One region of the Streptomyces sp. NBC_01241 genome, then DNA from elsewhere that is predicted to be linked to it. Evidence: riboswitches for the same ligand, from Rfam matches in the RefSeq annotation. Region 1 holds a riboswitch; the other holds the start of a gene.
The links. A riboswitch is a leader RNA that binds a small molecule or an ion and turns the genes downstream of it on or off. The one in region 1 is predicted to bind glycine.
Positions count from the first base shown of each region.

Region 2: another riboswitch for glycine. It lies ahead of gcvP (aminomethyl-transferring glycine dehydrogenase); the one in region 1 lies ahead of gcvT (glycine cleavage system aminomethyltransferase GcvT).

Region 1 covers NZ_CP108494.1:6,026,068-6,034,757, reverse strand. Annotated here, with positions in the region: gene OG306_RS27155 (enhanced serine sensitivity protein SseB) at 36-806, opposite strand; gene OG306_RS27150 (AAA family ATPase) at 843-1,544, opposite strand; glycine riboswitch at 1,705-1,802, shown strand; gene gcvT (glycine cleavage system aminomethyltransferase GcvT) at 1,943-3,067, shown strand; gene gcvH (glycine cleavage system protein GcvH) at 3,159-3,536, shown strand; gene glyA (serine hydroxymethyltransferase) at 3,555-4,811, shown strand; gene OG306_RS27130 (L-serine ammonia-lyase) at 5,001-6,383, shown strand; gene OG306_RS27125 (LacI family DNA-binding transcriptional regulator) at 6,429-7,469, opposite strand; gene OG306_RS27120 (ABC transporter substrate-binding protein) at 7,649-8,551, shown strand; gene OG306_RS27115 (amino acid ABC transporter permease) at 8,548-8,690, shown strand, end outside.
Region 2 covers NZ_CP108494.1:1,358,260-1,366,949, reverse strand. Annotated here, with positions in the region: gene OG306_RS05715 (DUF881 domain-containing protein) at 1-265, shown strand, start outside; gene OG306_RS05710 (small basic family protein) at 262-594, shown strand; gene OG306_RS05705 (DUF881 domain-containing protein) at 600-1,388, shown strand; gene OG306_RS05700 (FHA domain-containing protein) at 1,579-2,367, shown strand; gene ftsR (transcriptional regulator FtsR) at 2,385-3,128, shown strand; gene OG306_RS05690 (bifunctional nuclease family protein) at 3,182-3,655, shown strand; gene OG306_RS05685 (MerR family transcriptional regulator) at 3,824-4,441, shown strand; gene OG306_RS05680 (DNA polymerase IV) at 4,499-5,953, shown strand; gene OG306_RS05675 (PRC-barrel domain-containing protein) at 5,878-6,246, opposite strand; glycine riboswitch at 6,359-6,455, shown strand; gene gcvP (aminomethyl-transferring glycine dehydrogenase) at 6,648-8,690, shown strand, end outside.

The DNA of each region.
Region 1 (8,690 bases):
CCGACGCGGCAATCGACTCCGCAGCCGTCGGCGTGCTACTGGGTCTCGCGCCGGTAGAACGGCCGGACCTTCTCCCGCATCCAGTCCCCGACCGGGTCCTGCGCCACATCGAGCAGGACCAGATTGACCGGCCAGGGCACCTCGACGCGGCCGAGTGCACGGCCGAGGGCGTCCATGGGGGCATTGCGCCCGGCGCCCTCCCAGGTGGAGAACTCCACGCCTATGAAGAGGACGGGCTCGCCCCCCTCGACGCTGGCCAGTGTCCGGCGCGCGGTGAGCACGACACCGCTCTCCTCGAATTCACCGGCCGCCGCGGCGAGGAAGTCGACGGGCTCCTCCTTCCAGTCCGGCTCGTACAGCCGGACCCGGCCGCCGCCGGCCGGTCCGTCCAGCAGGCTGCGTCCGGCGCGGCAGAGCTCGGCCACGGCGGGCGGCGGCAACGGCATCCCGACGGCACCGCCCGGGTTCACCGCGATGCCGAGCTGCGGGGGCAGTCCGCGGGCGAAATCGCGGGCGGGCGCGACGGCGAAGGACATGGCGGTGCCGACACAGCTGAGGAACTGTTGTTCGGAGCTGAATACGGGGACGTACGCGGCACCCTCGATCTCCAGCGTCGGCAGGTCCAGGTCGGCGGAGTCGGGTCCGCCGCCGCCCGGCAACGGCACCCAGACCTGGCTGCGCCCGAGCACCTCGACGAGCCGTCCGCCCGCCTCCGGGCTGCCCACCGAGGCCATCAGCACCTCTTCGAGCTCATTGGCGGGCCATCCGCTCTGCGGATGGGACTGGCCCTGTGCCGGAATGTCCACTGCTTCCCCTTCTTCCCCGAGCCTTCCGGCAGAAGGTTAACGTCCGGCTCCCGGGCCCTGTACGTCCGCGAACGCGATCCGGGCCAGCAGCCCGGCCGCCTCCCGGTCCAGCAGCACCGCCGAGGCGCACCCGGGCGGCAGCAGGCCGGTCTCGGCGCCCCGCAACAGCCTCCCCACCGCCCTGCGGTGCCGGGCGAAGGCGTATCCGGAGACGCCGCGGCCGCGTTCGCGCTGGCCGTCCCTCGCCGTTTGCGGTGCCACGTCGAGCAGGACGAGGTGCAGGACGCGGCCCCGGCGCCGCGCGGCACGGGCCAGCCAGCCACGTACCCACGTCTGGGTTCCGCAGTCGTGGACGACGACGGACTCGCCGGAGCGCAGCACCCGCCACAGCCCCCAGTAGTGGGCGGCGCGGACGAGGGGCCGGTACAGGGCGTACGGCAATAACCCGGGCACGAGTTCCGCCCAGCGGTCCCGGGTGTCCTGGGAGTCGATGGCGTGGGCCGTCGTCACCGTCCGCCGGATGAGCGTGGATTTGCCGCTGCCGGGCAGCCCGGACACCACCACCACGTCGCCCGCCGCGAAGTGCAGGCTGCGCGGGCCGCGCCCGCCCCGCTCCCGCAGGTCCCGCACGACGGGCGCGTGCGGACCGCGCGCTTCCGTGACAGGTGCCGCCCCTGGCTGTGCGGACATCGCTCCGTGCGCGCCCCCCGCGGTCGTCGCGTACCGCTGCAACGTCATCGCCCCTCCCCCTTGTCGGGTCACCCCACGCATGCCCCTGAAGTGTAAAGAAAAGGTAATGCGGCACAACCGTCCACGCCGTTGATTCCCGCGAGGGACCGGGGATCCACTCCGGCGCGACGCGTGCGATGATGACCGGGCCAACTGCATAAAGGCCGCTTGAATCCGCGCGGGAGAGCTCCGGTCACTGCATGTGCCGGGCGCCGAAGGAGCAAGTTCCTCCCTTGAATCTCTCAGGCCCCGTACCGCGTGGATGAGGCAGATCTGAAAAGCGGGCCGCTCCGCGGCTCCACCCAAGGTGCAAGCCGAACCCCTCATGGGGCTCTCGGCGAACCTCTCAGGTTCCGATGACAGATGGGGAGGGATCGTCCTGTCGTCATGCCCTGGGAGCCACATCCATGAGCACCGCCCCCCGTCTTACTGCCCTCGATGCCCTGCACCGTTCGCTGGGCGCGACCATGACCGACTTCGCGGGCTGGGACATGCCCCTGCGGTACGGCAGCGAGCGCGACGAGCACAACGCGGTCCGCACCAGGGCCGGTCTCTTCGACCTGTCGCACATGGGCGAGATCACCGTCACCGGCCCCGAGGCCGCGGCCTTCCTGAACTTCGCGCTGGTCGGCAACATCGCCACCGTCGCCATGGGCCGCGCCCGCTACACGATGATCTGCGCCGAGGACGGCGGCATCCTGGACGACCTGATCGTCTACCGGCTGGGCGAGACCGAGGCCCCCGAATATCTGGTGGTCGCCAACGCCGGCAACGCCCAGATCGTGCTGGACGCGCTGACCGCGCGGGCCGGCGGTTTCGACACCGAGGTGCGCGACGACCGCGACGCGTACGCGCTGCTCGCCGTCCAGGGCCCCGAGTCCGCCGCCATCCTGGCCGCCGTCACCGACGCCGACCTGGACGGCCTGAAGTACTACGCCGGCCTGCCCGGCACCGTCGCCGGTGTCCCCGCGCTGATCGCCCGTACCGGCTACACCGGCGAGGACGGCTTCGAGCTGTTCGTCGCCCCCGAGCACGCCGAACAGCTGTGGAAGGCCCTCACCGAGGCGGGCGCCTCCCGCGGCCTGATCCCGTGCGGGCTGTCCTGCCGCGACACGCTGCGCCTGGAGGCGGGCATGCCGCTCTACGGGCACGAGCTGAACACCGGGCTGACCCCGTTCGACGCCGGTCTCGGCCGGGTCGTGAAGTTCGAGAAGGAGGGCGACTTCGTCGGCCGCGAAGCCCTCCGGGCCGCCGCCGAGCGCGCCGAGACCGCCCCGCCCCGCAAGCTGGTCGGCCTGATCGCCGAGGGCCGCCGCGTACCGCGCGCCGGTTTTTCCGTGGTCGCCGGGGGCGAGGTCGTCGGCGAGGTCACCTCGGGCGCCCCGTCGCCCACCCTGGGCAAGCCGATCGCCATGGCGTACGTGGACGCCGCGCACGCCACGCCCGGCACCGCGGGCGTCGGAGTGGACATCCGGGGCAGCCACGAGCCGTACGAGGTCGTGGCGCTGCCGTTCTACAAGCGTCAGAAGTGACGTCCGCGCACCTCGGAAGTGACGTAGTCCCGTCTCACACCGTAAGACCACCGTTCATCAGCACTCCCCCGCGTACAGGAGAATTCAGGTCATGAGCAACCCCCAGCAGCTGCGGTACAGCAAGGAACACGAGTGGCTGTCGGCCGTCGAGGACGGTGTGGCCACGATCGGTATCACCGAATTCGCCGCCAACGCGCTCGGCGATGTCGTCTACGCCCAGCTCCCCGAGGTCGGTGACACGGTGACCGCGGGCGAGACCTGCGGCGAGCTGGAGTCGACCAAGTCGGTGAGCGACCTGTACTCGCCGGTGACCGGTGAGGTCACCGCCGCGAACCAGGACGTCGTGGACGACCCGTCGCTGGTGAACTCCGCTCCGTTCGAAGGCGGCTGGCTGTTCAAGGTACGCGTCGCGGAGGAGCCGAAGGACTTGCTCTCCGCCGACGAGTACACCGAGTTCTCCGGCAACTGAGACCCAAGGGACCACCTGATGTCGCTTCTCAACTCCTCCCTCCACGAGCTGGACCCGGACGTCGCCGCCGCTGTCGACGCCGAGCTCCACCGTCAGCAGTCCACCCTCGAAATGATCGCCTCGGAGAACTTCGCTCCGGTCGCGGTCATGGAGGCCCAGGGCTCCGTCCTCACCAACAAGTACGCGGAGGGCTACCCCGGCCGCCGCTACTACGGTGGCTGTGAGCACGTCGACGTCGTCGAGCAGATCGCCATCGACCGCATCAAGGCGCTGTTCGGCGCCGAGGCCGCGAACGTCCAGCCGCACTCCGGTGCGCAGGCCAACGCCGCCGCGATGTTCGCGCTGCTGAAGCCGGGCGACACGATCATGGGCCTGAGCCTGGCCCACGGCGGTCACCTGACCCACGGCATGAAGATCAACTTCTCCGGCAAGCTCTACAACGTGGTCCCGTACCACGTCGACGAGACCGGCGTCGTGGACATGGCCGAGGTCGAGCGCCTGGCCAAGGAGTCCAAGCCGCAGCTGATCATCGCCGGCTGGTCCGCGTACCCCCGTCAGCTGGACTTCGCCGCCTTCCGCCGCATCGCGGACGAGGTCGGCGCGTACCTGATGGTCGACATGGCGCACTTCGCGGGCCTGGTGGCCGCGGGTCTGCACCCCAACCCGGTGCCGCACGCCCATGTCGTCACGACCACCACGCACAAGACCCTCGGCGGTCCGCGCGGTGGCGTCATCCTGTCGACCCAGGAGCTGGCCAAGAAGATCAACTCGGCGGTCTTCCCGGGTCAGCAGGGTGGTCCGCTGGAGCACGTGATCGCGGCCAAGGCGGTCTCGTTCAAGATCGCGGCGAGCGAGGAGTTCAAGGAGCGTCAGCAGCGCACCCTGGACGGCGCCCGCATCCTCGCCGAGCGCCTGGTCCAGCCGGACGTCACCGAGGTCGGTGTCTCCGTACTGTCCGGCGGTACGGACGTCCACCTGGTCCTCGTCGACCTGCGCAACTCCGAACTGGACGGCCAGCAGGCCGAGGACCGGCTGCACGAGCTGGGCATCACGGTCAACCGGAACGCCATCCCGAACGACCCGCGACCGCCGATGGTCACCTCGGGTCTGCGGATCGGTACGCCGGCCCTGGCCACCCGCGGTTTCCAGGCCGAGGACTTCACCGAGGTCGCGGACATCATCGCGTCGGCCCTCAAGCCGTCCTACGACGCGGACGCCCTGAAGGCCCGTGTCGTCGCGCTGGCCGAGAAGTTCCCGCTGTACCCCGGCCTGTAGTAGTCCGGAACGAGGGTCGTCCCCGGAGTAATACGGGACACACTTCGTCATCTTTCGGGCGGGGCACCACGCACACTGGGCAGTGAGCGCGGTGCCCCATCCCTTGCCCCGCTGTTCTTCGGGCCGACCGGTCCGTACCGCACCACCCGGCAGACAACGACGTCTACCAACCCTTATGAGGAGTCACCCGTGGCCATCTCGGTCTTCGACCTGTTCTCGATCGGCATCGGCCCGTCCAGCTCCCATACGGTCGGCCCGATGCGCGCCGCCCGCATGTTCGCGCGCCGGCTCAAGAACGAGGGCCTGATCGCCCACACCGTCTCCATACGCGCGGAGCTGTACGGCTCCCTCGGTGCGACCGGTCACGGCCACGGCACCCCCAAGGCGGTCCTGCTCGGCCTGGAGGGCGAGTCGCCCCGTACGGTCGACGTGGAGTCCGCCGACGACCGGGTGGAACGCATCCGTACCACCGGCCGGATCAATCTGCTCGGCATGCACGAGATCGACTTCGACGCCGACGAGCAGCTGGTCCTGCACCGCCGCAAGGCTCTCCCGTACCACGCCAACGGCATGACGATCTTCGCCTTCGATCATGTGGGCGCCACGCTGCTGGAGAAGACCTACTACTCCGTCGGCGGCGGCTTCGTGGTCGACGAGGACGCTGTGGGAGAGGACCGGATCGTCCTCGACGACACCGTGCTGAAGCATCCCTTCCGCACCGGCGACGAACTGCTGCGGCTCGCGAAGGACACCGGACTGTCGATCTCCTCGCTGATGCTCGAGAACGAGCGCGCCTGGCGCACCGAGGACGAGATCCGCTCGGGTCTGCTGGACATCTGGCGCGTCATGCAGGCCTGCGTCTCGCGCGGCATGTCCCGCGAGGGCATCCTGCCCGGCGGCCTCAAGGTCCGCCGTCGCGCCGCGAACACCGCCCGTCAGCTGCGCGCCGAGGGCGACCCGCAGACCCACGCGATGGAGTGGATCACCCTCTACGCGATGGCGGTCAACGAGGAGAACGCGGCGGGCGGCCGGGTCGTCACCGCCCCCACCAACGGCGCCGCGGGCATCATCCCGGCCGTGCTGCACTACTACATGAACTTCGCGGCCGGCGGCGCCACCGAGGCGGAGAAGGAGGACAGCGTGGTCCGCTTCCTCCTCGCCGCCGGAGCCATCGGCATGCTCTTCAAGGAGAACGCCTCCATCTCCGGCGCCGAGGTCGGCTGCCAGGGCGAGGTCGGCTCCGCCTGCTCGATGGCCGCGGGCGCCCTCGCCGAGGTCCTCGGCGGCACCCCCGAGCAGGTCGAGAACGCCGCCGAGATCGGCATGGAGCACAACCTCGGCCTGACCTGCGACCCGGTCGGCGGTCTCGTCCAGATCCCGTGCATCGAGCGCAACGGCATGGCCGCGGTCAAGGCCGTCACCGCGGCGAAGATGGCGCTGCGCGGCGACGGCAGCCACAAGGTCTCCCTGGACAAGGTCATCAAGACCATGAAGGAGACGGGCGCGGACATGAGCGTGAAGTACAAGGAGACGGCCCGGGGCGGTCTCGCGGTGAACATCATCGAGTGCTGAGCGAACTGGCCCTGACCTGCTCAGGCCGTGACGGACCGACGCCGCTCAGCCGCGGCGCGTGGAGCCGCGTACCACCACGGTGCACGGCACCACCACCTTGCGCGGGGCCTTCCCGTCGAGCACATCGATGAGCATCGCGACGGACTCGGCGCCCAGGCGCCGAGCGTCCAGGCTCAGTGCGGTCAGCGGCACCTCCCAGTCCCCGGTGCCCCCGGACTGATCCCCCTCGCGCATGACGCTGACCAACAGATCGCCGGGGATGTCGAGCCCCAGCCGCCGCGCCGCGATCACCAAGGCCTGACCGTAGGTCTCGTTGAGGCCATGCACCGCGTCCGGGCGTCCGGGGCGTGACAGCAGTCGCAGCGCTGCCTCCACCGCGTCTTCCGAGGCTATTGGGGTCTCGACGACCGCCGGCTGTCCGGCCGCGGCGCACCACTGGCGATAGAGGTGCTCGGAATCCTGCGTGTACGCATCGGGTTCGGGTCCCGAGAGCAGACCGACCCGGGTGGCGCCGGCGTCCCGCAGATGGCCGAGGACCTCCGCCATTCCGCGCTCCAAGTCGCTCTCCACGGTGGGCACGTCCTCGTAACCCGGGTCGATGGGGCGGCCGTCGGTGACCACCGGCAGCCCGCGGCGCGCGCAGTCGGCGAGCAGCGGGTCCTCCTGCACCGGGTCGACGATGATCAGGCCGTCCATGGGGACCCGGGCCCAGAGCCCCGAGGCCGGGTTGCCCGGGACGACGACAAGCGCGTAGTCGCGCTCGACCGCAGCCATGGTGGCGCCGGCCGAGAACGCCGCGTAGTACGGGCGGTACGTGCTGGCCCACGGGCGGTCCGACATATGGCCGACAGCCAGCCCGACGATGCCGGTACGCCCGGACACCAGTCCCTGGGCGACGGGGTCGGGGCGGTAGCCGAGCTCCTCGGCGACGGCACGCACCCGCTCACGGGTGGCCGCGGCGATCTGACCCTTGCCGCTGAGGGCGTGGGACACGGTGGTGATGGACAGTCCGGTGGCACGCGCCACATCACGGATTCCGATGCGACGGCCCGCCGCCCCGGCCTGTGTCGATTTCCGGCTGGTCATGGATCGGTCGCCCCTCCGTGTCGTCCGCCGTGCGGCGTCAAGCGTGCCAGAGACCAGTCTGCTCCCGCTCCTCAACCCAAAACGTTTTTGTTTCGATGGGCTTGGGGGGCTTGACGGACCTAAAACGTTTTGGGCACTGTAGCGCATCACCGATTCCCGGCATTTTCCCTAGGAGCTCCATGCGCAGCCTCCGTATGTCTGTCGTGCCCGCACTCGCTGCCGTGATGCTGGCATCCCTCACCGCCTGTGACAGTTCCGCGGCCGGCGGAGGCGACTCCACCACCCACACAACCGACTCCAAGGGGTCCCGCGTCTACGGCAAGTGCACAGCGACCGGTTCCCGCGGCTCGATCCACCTCAAGACGGTCGAGAAGGACACCCTCACCGTCGTCGGTGACCTCCCCAGCCCCGGCTGGTGGAACGGCGACACCGTGCGGCAGATCGCAGACGGCTACGAGTACTGCATGGCCGCAAATCTCGCCTACCGGGCCGGCCTGTCCAAGCTCACCGTGCGCAACGTGTCCTTCGACGCGCTCGTCGCGGGCAAGGCCCAGGACTTCGACATGGCGCTGGCCGAAATCTCCATCACGGACGCCCGCCGCAAGGTGGTGGACTTCTCCGCCCCGTACTTCGCCTCCAACATCGGTGTCCTGGTGACATCGGGGTCCAAGGTCACCGAGGAGAACATCTCGGGCATGCGGCTCGGTGTGAAGCAGGGCACCACCGGGGCCGACTTCGTCCGCGACCGCCTCCGCCCGAAGGACCGGCCGAAGGTCTTCGCGGGCGACGTCGAGCTGCAAGCCGCCCTCCAGGCAGGCCAGATCGACGCCGCGCTCACCGACGTCGCCATCGTGCTCGGCAAGGCCCAGGAGTCCAAGGGCAAGCTCCAGGTGATCGGCCAGTACAACACCGGCGAGTCCTACGGAGCGCTCTACCCCAAGGGCAGCAAGAACTCCTCCGCCCTCGACGGGGCCATCGAGGCAATGAAGAAGGACGGCACGCTCGACAAGCTCTCTTCCGTCCATCTGGCCAAGGCCTTCGGCGGAGACCCCTCCGTGATCCCCACGTGGAGCGCCAAGTGACTGCCGATTCCCATCTGTTGACGACCGCGCGGCCCGAGCCGCAGGCGCCCACCCCTCCTCGGCGGGCCCTGCCGCTCGCGATCGCCGCGACGGCGGGCGTCCTGGTCACCGTGGCGCTCATCGCGGTGACTGCCCTGTC
Region 2 (8,690 bases), 4.7 Mb from region 1:
ACTGGTCGACAACAGACCGCTCGTGCCGCCGTACACGGTGCTGGCGGTGGGGGACGGGAAGCCGTTGAGCAGCGCATTCCAGGACAGTGCCGACGGCCAGTATCTGCAGGCGCTCAAGGACACCTTCGACATCCGGACGAGCATGTCCGTCCAGGAAAAGGTGAGCCTCCAGGTCGCGCCGAGCCTGATCGTACGAACAGCAGAGCCTTACAAGGCCGCAGACACCGGCAGTGGTGCGGCAGAGACAGGGAAGGGCACATCGTGATCGCCGTACTGGGCCTCGTCGTGGGAGTCGTGGTCGGACTGTTGGTCCGGCCCGAGGTGCCGGCGGTGGTCGAGCCTTATCTTCCGATCGCTGTGGTGGCTGCTCTCGACGCAGTCTTCGGCGGTCTGAGGGCCATGCTCGACGGAATCTTTGTCGACAAGGTGTTCGTCGTGTCCTTCCTGTCGAATGTAGTGGTGGCCGCACTGATCGTGTTCCTGGGCGACAAGCTGGGCGTCGGCGCGCAGCTCTCCACCGGTGTGGTGGTCGTGCTCGGGATCCGGATCTTCTCCAACGCCGCGGCCATCCGCCGGCACGTCTTCCGGGCCTGATGCCGATGAGTAACGAAGAACTTCCCAGCGGCAAGGAGCATCCCGGCGAGCAGCCGGCCGACGCTGCCAAGGAGCTCACCGGGCGTCAGCGGCTCATCGCCGGTCTGTGGCCGCCGCGGGTGACACGGGCCCAACTCATCGTCGCGCTGCTGCTGTTCGTTCTCGGTCTCGGGCTGGCCATTCAGGTCCGTTCGAACAACGACAACAGCGCACTGAGAGGTGCCCGCCAGGAGGACCTCGTCCGCATTCTCGACGAGCTGGACGGCCGCACACAGCGTCTGGAGGACGAGAAGCAGCGTCTCGACGCTCAGCGAACGGAGCTGGAGAACAGCTCCGACCAGGCCGAGGAGGCGCGCAAGCAGACGGTGGAGAAGGAACGGCAACTCGGGGTCCTCGCGGGTACCGTGGCCGCGCACGGGCCCGGGATCACCCTCACCGTCAACGACCCGGGAAACGGAGTGAAGGCGGACATGCTGCTCGACGCGCTCCAGGAGCTGCGTGCGGCGGGCGCCGAGGCGATCGAGGTCAACGGCGTCAGAGTGGTGGCCAATACCTACTTCTCCGGTGACGGCGGCAAGGTCAAGGTTGACGGCCGTAAGATCGCCGCGCCGTACGTGTTCAAGGTGATCGGCAAGCCCCAGGACCTGGAGCCGGCGCTGAACATCCCCGGCGGTGTGGTGCAGACACTGGAGAAGGAGCAGGCCACCGTGCATGTTGAGCAGGCCGACGACATCGTCGTGGATGTCTTGCGACCGGCAAAGCGGCCTGACTACGCTCGGTCGTCGTCCCCGTGAGGCCGCGGCACCGAGGGGGCGAAGGATACGGGCAGGCGGTTGCGGGGGGTCGCCGCATCGTAATGGTGGTGCGTGGTGGAAACTGTCGAGTGGATACGGACGTTGTGAAGATGTCCGGGTCGGCAGGTGTGTTCATTCAGGGTTCGTCCTGCCCCACGGGCGGGTCTATTTCGGTCAAGGGGAATCGCCCGTGAAGTTGTTTGGGAAGTTGTTCGGCAAGAGCGCTCGCGATGAGGCTGCCCGCCATCGCGCACCGCGTCATGGCCAGGCGGATGAGCAGGGCTCGGAGCGCCCGCTCTTCCGCGATCAGGTGTCCGGTTCGGGCAGTGACAACGCGGGTGCTTCCGGCGCGTCGTCTGTTGACCCTGCCGGTGCCGGCCGCATAGGTTCCGGAGAACCGTCAACCTCAGGTACGGGTGGAGGGTTTACCCCGAGGCAGGAGGGTTCGTCCATGCCAGTGTGTACGAGGTGCGGGCATCGCAACGCCGAGGCCAGTCGTTTCTGCTCCAACTGCGGTGCGCCGCTGAGGGGCGGAATTCCCGAGCGTGCCTCGGAGACGACCTCGACCATTTCCATCTCAGGTCTCGAGGCGTACGAGGCGGAGGTCACCGGGCAGACGCTCGCGCCGTCCCTCTCGCCCGAGGCTCAGGCCGCTGTCGACGCCCTTCCGCTCGGGTCGGCGCTGCTCGTGGTGCGGCGCGGTCCGAATTCAGGCAGCCGCTTCCTGCTGGACAGCGAGCTGACCACGGCCGGCCGCCACCCGCAGAGCGACATCTTCCTCGACGACGTGACGGTGTCGAGGCGGCACGTGGAGTTCCGCAGGAGCTCCGACGGAAGCTTCACGGTCGGGGATGTGGGCAGCCTCAACGGCACCTACGTCAACCGCGAGCGCATCGACTCCGTAGCCCTGTCCAACGGTGACGAAGTGCAGATCGGCAAGTACCGGCTGGTCTTCTACGCGAGCCAGCGGGGCATCTGACCCGTCAGGGAAGGTCCATGCTGAGAACACCGACGGGCGGTGCCGGTCACGGCACCGCCACTGCCGACGACCGCCCGATGAGCATCGGCACGGTGCTCCTGCAGCTGCGGGACGAGTTTCCCGAAGTGACGATCTCCAAGATTCGTTTCCTGGAGGCCGAAGGGCTTGTCGAGCCGCAGCGGACCCCCTCCGGCTACCGCAAGTTCCGTGCGGCCGACGTAGAGCGGCTCGCGCAGGTGCTGCGTATGCAGCGGGATCACTACCTCCCGCTGAAGGTCATCCGCGAGCATCTGGACGCCCTCGCCCGCGGCGAGCAGTCCGCCCTGCCCTCCGGAGGCGGTCCCCGGGATCTGACCGACGGCGGCTGGGATGCGGAGTCCGGGAGGGCGACCGCGGCCCGGATCGGCCGTGCCGAGCTGCTGGCGGCGACCGAGGCCACCGAGAGTGACCTCGACGAGTGGGAGTCGTACGGCCTGGTCGCTCCGAGCGGCGAGGGCGGCTACGACGCCGAGATGGTCACGGTGGCCAAGCTTGTGGCGGATCTGGGCCGATTCGGTCTGGAACCGCGTCACCTGCGTGCCATCCGGGCAGCCGCCGACCGCGAGGCGGGACTCATCGAGCAGGTGGTCGCGCCCCTGCGGCTGCACCGGAATCCGCAGACCAGAGCGCATGCCGAGGCCACCGCGAGGGAGCTCGCCGAGCTGTCGGTTCGACTTCACTCGGCCCTGGTGCAGACCGCTCTGAAGGTCCGGTTCCACTGATCTCGTCGGTGCCCGACTACCCAAACCTGCCGAGCACGTCCTAGGGTTGCTGTGTGAACGAGCTCGACGTTGTGGGTGTCCGGGTGGAAATGCCCTCGAACCAACCGATCGTGCTCCTGCGTGAAGTGGGAGGCGACCGGTACCTCCCCATTTGGATCGGTCCTGGTGAGGCGACCGCGATTGCCTTTGCCCAGCAGGGCATGGCGCCGGCCAGGCCGCTGACCCATGATCTCTTCAAGGATGTGCTCGAGGCCGTCGGCCAGGAGCTCACCGAGGTCCGCATCACGGACCTGCGCGAAGGGGTCTTCTACGCGGAGCTGGTATTCGCCAGCGGGGTCGAGGTGAGCGCGCGGCCGTCCGACGCCATAGCGCTCGCGTTGCGCACCGGAACGCCGATCTACGGCAGCGACGGGGTGCTCGACGACGCCGGCATCGCCATCCCCGACGAACAGGAGGACGAGGTGGAGAAGTTCCGCGAGTTCCTCGATCAGATTTCACCAGAGGACTTCGGCACCAACAGTCAGTGACCGTTCTACGGGGTCGCCATCAGCGCATTCGACAAGCCTTTCCCGCTCACGGGTCACGGGAAACCACCCTCAGGGTGATTATCACTCGGCGTGCCGAGTGTGGCGATCGTTGACGCACCCCGAGTGACTGCCTACCTTCGAGATGGCAGGTCAAGGACGGAGGTCGGCGTGAGAAGCAGCGGCGACGGTACGGCGGCGGGTGGGCCGTATCCGCAGCAGGGGAGTACAGCCGACCACACCATCAGGCAACCGGTTCAACCGGCGGCGGTGGCAGGGGGCGGCGTGGCATCGGCCAACGACATCGGCTATCGGGGGCCAACAGCGTGTGCGGCTGCGGGGATCACTTATCGGCAGCTCGACTACTGGGCGCGCACGGGGCTGGTCGAGCCGAGCGTCCGTCCGGCATACGGCTCGGGCACACAGCGGCTCTACAGCTTCCGGGACGTCGTCCTGCTGAAGATCGTCAAGCGCTTCCTGGACACGGGCGTCGCCCTGCAGAACATCCGCACCACGGTTCAGCATCTGCGGGCCCGCGGGTTCCAGGACCTGGAGCGGATGACGCTGATGAGCGATGGGGCGACGGTCTACGAGTGCTCCTCGCCCGACGAGGTCGTCGATCTGCTCCAAGGCGGCCAGGGGGTCTTCGGCATTGCCGTGGGCGTGGTGTGGCGGGACGTCGACGTCGCGCTGTCGCAGCTGCACGGAGAGCGCGTGGACACCGGCGAGACGCTCGTCGGGAACAACCCGGCCGATGAGCTCGCGCGGCGGCGCAACCGCGCCGGCTGACCGGGGCGAGGAATCGGGCGCGGCGATTGTCAGTGCCATGGGGCAGCATCGATTGATGTGAGAGCCGCGCCCACCATCCTGCATCTCGACATGGATGCCTTCTACGCCTCTGCCGAGCAGGCGGCGAAGCCCAGCCTGCGCGGAAAGCCGGTCGTGGTCGGTGGGCTGGGGCCACGCGGAGTCGTCGCCACCGCGTCGTACGAGGCACGGCGCTTCGGAGTGCATTCGGCGATGCCCATGGCACAGGCCCGGCGGCTGGCCCCCAACGCGGCCTATCTGGTGCCTCGCTTCCTGCTCTACCGGACGGTCAGCGACCAAGTGATGGAGCTGCTGGGGCGGCTCTCCCCGCTGGTCGAGCCGCTCAGCCTGGACGAGGCTTTCGTGGACCTGGAAGCCGGTGGGGTGGCAGATGACACGGCTTCTGCGCTGGAGATCGGCGGGCAGTTGCGTACGGCCATCAAGGCGGTCACCGGACTGACCGGCTCGGTCGGACTCGCGGGCTCCAAGATGCTGGCCAAGATCGCTTCGGAACAGGCCAAACCGGACGGGCTGGTGCTCATCGAGCCGGGCACGGAGCGGGAGCTGCTCGCACCGATGCCCGTACGGACCCTCCCCGGCGTCGGGCCCGCGACGGCGGACCATCTGCGCCGCGCCGGGATGACGACCGTCAACGACCTGACCGAGGCGGGTGAGGCGGAGCTCGTACGCCTGCTGGGGAAGGCGCACGGCGGCTCGCTCCACCGGATGGCGTTCGGGTATGACGACCGGCCCGTTGTCGCGGAGCGGGACGCGAAATCGGTGTCGGTCGAGGACACTTTCGACGCGGACCTGCACGACCGGGTGCGGGTCAGGACGGAGGTCGAGCGGCTGGCCGGCCGATGCGTCCAGCGGCTGCGGGGCGCGGGGCGGTCCGGGCGGACGGTGGTGCTGAAGGTGCGCCGGTACGACTTCTCCACGCTCACGAGGTCGGAGACGCTCCGTGGGCCCACGGACGACCCCACAGTGGTCCGGGAGGCCGCCGCGCGGCTCCTGGAGGCCGTGGACACCACCGGAGGCGTACGGCTCCTGGGGGTGGGCGTCACGGGGCTCGCCGACTACACGCAGGAGGACCTCTTCGCGCAGGCCGCCGGTGAGCGGGCCGCGACCGGGGAAGGGGCCGAGGAGGAAGCGGGTGACCAGGGGGGCGAGTCCGCCGGTGGTGCGGGGGAGGAGACCCCCGAGACCTCAGAACAGCTCGCCGCCCGGCGCTGGCCCGCCGGGCAGGACGTGCGCCATGACGTCTACGGCCATGGCTGGGTGCAGGGCAGCGGTGTCGGCCGTGTCACGGTGCGGTTCGAGGAACCGGAGTCGGCGCCCGGCCGGGTGCGTACCTTCCGGATCGACGACGCGCAGTTGCAGCCGGCCGATCCGCTGCCGCTGGTGCGGAACCCGGCGGACTACTCGTCCTGGCCGGCCAGTCTGCCGAAGTCCCTGTCCGGGCCGGTCTCCTCGGGCGGGGAGTCCAGACCGTAGTGCCGGTAGAGCTGGAGCTCCTGTTCCGGTGAGAGATGGCGACCGACGCCGAAGTCGGGTGCGTCCTTGATCAGCGCCCGGTCGTAGGGGACGCGAAGCGAATCCTCCACGAACTCGCTGGGCTCCAGCGGGACGAACGCGTCCCGGCTGAAGAGTCCGGTACGTACGGCTGCCCACTCGGGCACACCGGTCGCGTCGTCCAGGTACACCTCGTCCACGGTTCCGATCTTGGTGCCCTTGCGGTCGAACGCCTTGCGGCCGATCAGGCTGCGCGGATCGATGTCGGTCTGCACGGTCCCTCCCACTGGTCGCGGTACTCCACAAGCACTACAAAAGTGCAGATCCGAGGGGTTGGCCACTCGAGAATTCCGCCACGAGCCCCGCTGGTAGGCTGGTCATGGCTGCTGACCCCGTGCGGGAGAGTCCTCCGGAGCGAATCCGGAGGCGCCGAAGGAGCAAATCCTCCCCGGAATCTCTCAGGCCCCCGTACCGCGCGGACGAGGTCACTCTGGAAAGCAGGGCGGGTTCCGTGCGGCCGAGCGCCGCCGGTTCCCTTCCTCACCGACGGTGAAAGCCGGTACGCCACAAGGCGCGCCGGTGAAGCTCTCAGGTTGAGATGACAGAGGGGGAGGCCGTCCGGGCACCCGCGCCGTGGTGCCCCTCGCAGGTCGTGACAGACCAGGAGGCCTCCACCATGACCCCCCGTCGCACTCCGCTCTCCCAGCTGGAGCAGGGTATTCCGTTCGAACAGCGCCACATCGGTCCCGATGACGAGGCGCAGTCGAAGATGCTCGCCCAGGTCGGTTACGGCTCACTGGACGAGCTGACCGCGGCCGCGGTGCCCGATGTCATCAAGAGCGCGGAGGCACTCCGGTTGCCGGCCGCCCGCACCGAGGCCGAGGTCCTCGCCGAACTGCGCGCCCTGGCCGACCGGAATCAGGTGCTGGCCCCGATGATCGGGCTCGGCTACTACGGCACCTTCACACCGCCGGTGATCCTGCGCAACGTCATGGAGAACCCCGCCTGGTACACGGCGTACACGCCGTACCAGCCGGAGATTTCGCAGGGCCGCCTGGAGGCGCTCCTCAACTTCCAGACGGTGGTCGCCGAGCTGACCGGGCTGCCCACCTCCGGTGCCTCGCTGCTCGACGAGGGCACCGCGGCCGCCGAGGCCATGGCGCTCTCGCGGCGCGTCGGCAAGGTCAAGAACGGCGTCTTCCTGGTCGACGCCGACGCCCTGCCGCAGACGATCGCCGTCATCGAGACCCGCGCCGAGCCCACCGGTGTCGAGGTCGTCGTCGCGGACCTCTCCGACGGCATCCCGGCAGAGATCGCCGAGCGCGGCGTCTTCGGCGTGCTGGTGCAGTACCCGGGCGCTTCCGGAGCGGTGCGGAACATCCAGCCCTTGATCGAGCAGGCCCACGAACTGGGTGCGATCGTCACGGTCGCCGCCGACCTGCTGGCCCTGACCCTGCTCACCTCACCGGGCGGCCTGGGCGCGGACATCGCGGTCGGCACCACCCAGCGTTTCGGTGTGCCGATGGGCTTCGGCGGACCGCACGCCGGCTTCATGGCCGTACGCGAGAAGTTCGCCCGCAGCCTGCCCGGCCGCCTCGTCGGCGTCTCCGTCGACGCAGACGGCAACAAGGCCTACCGGCTGGCGCTGCAGACCCGTGAGCAGCACATCCGCCGCGAGAAGGCCACCAGCAACATTTGCACGGCTCAGGTGCTGCTCGCCGTCATGGCCGGGATGTACGCCGTCTACCACGGTCCGGACGGGCTGCGGACGATCGCCCTTCGCACCCACCGCTACGCGACGATCCTGGCCGAGGGTCTGCGCGCGAGTGGCATCGACGTCGTGACCGGCTCCTACTTCGACACCGTCACCGTGCGCGTTCCCGGGAAGGCCGCCGATGTCGTGGCCGAGGCCCGCGAGCGTGGTGTCAACCTGCGGCTCGTCGACACGGACCTCGTCTCCCTCGCCTGTGACGAGACCACCACCCGTACGCAGATCGCCGCCGTCTGGGCCGCGTTCGGCGCCGACGGGGACATCGAGGCGCTGGACGCCGCGGCTGCCGACGCGCTGCCCGAGGGCCTGCTGCGCACCGACGAGATCCTCACGCACCCGGTCTTCCACCAGCACCGTTCCGAGACGGCGATGCTGCGCTACCTGCGCAAGCTCGCCGACCGGGACTACGCTCTGGACCGTGGCATGATCCCGCTCGGCTCCTGCACCATGAAGCTGAACGCGACCGCCGAGATGGAGCCGATCACCTGGCCCGAGTTCGCCGCGCTGCACCCCTTCGCGCCGGCCGAGCAGGCGTCGGGCTTCGTCACCCTCATCCGTGAGCTGGAGGAGCGCCTCGCCGAGGTCACCGGCTACGACGCCGTCTCGATCCAGCCGAACGCCGGCTCGCAGGGCGAGTTCGCCGGTCTCCTGGCCGTACGGGCGTACCACCGGGCCAACGGCGACGACCAGCGGACCGTCTGCCTCATCCCGTCCTCCGCGCACGGCACCAACGCCGCCAGCGCCGTGATGGCCGGCATGAAGGTCGTCGTGGTGAAGACCGCCGACGACGGCGAGGTCGACATCGAGGACCTCCGCGCCAAGATCGAGACGCACCGTGACGAGCTCGCCGTGCTCATGATCACGTACCCGTCGACGCACGGTGTGTTCGAGGAGCACGTCGCGGACATCTGCGCCGAGGTGCACGACGCCGGCGGTCAGGTGTACGTC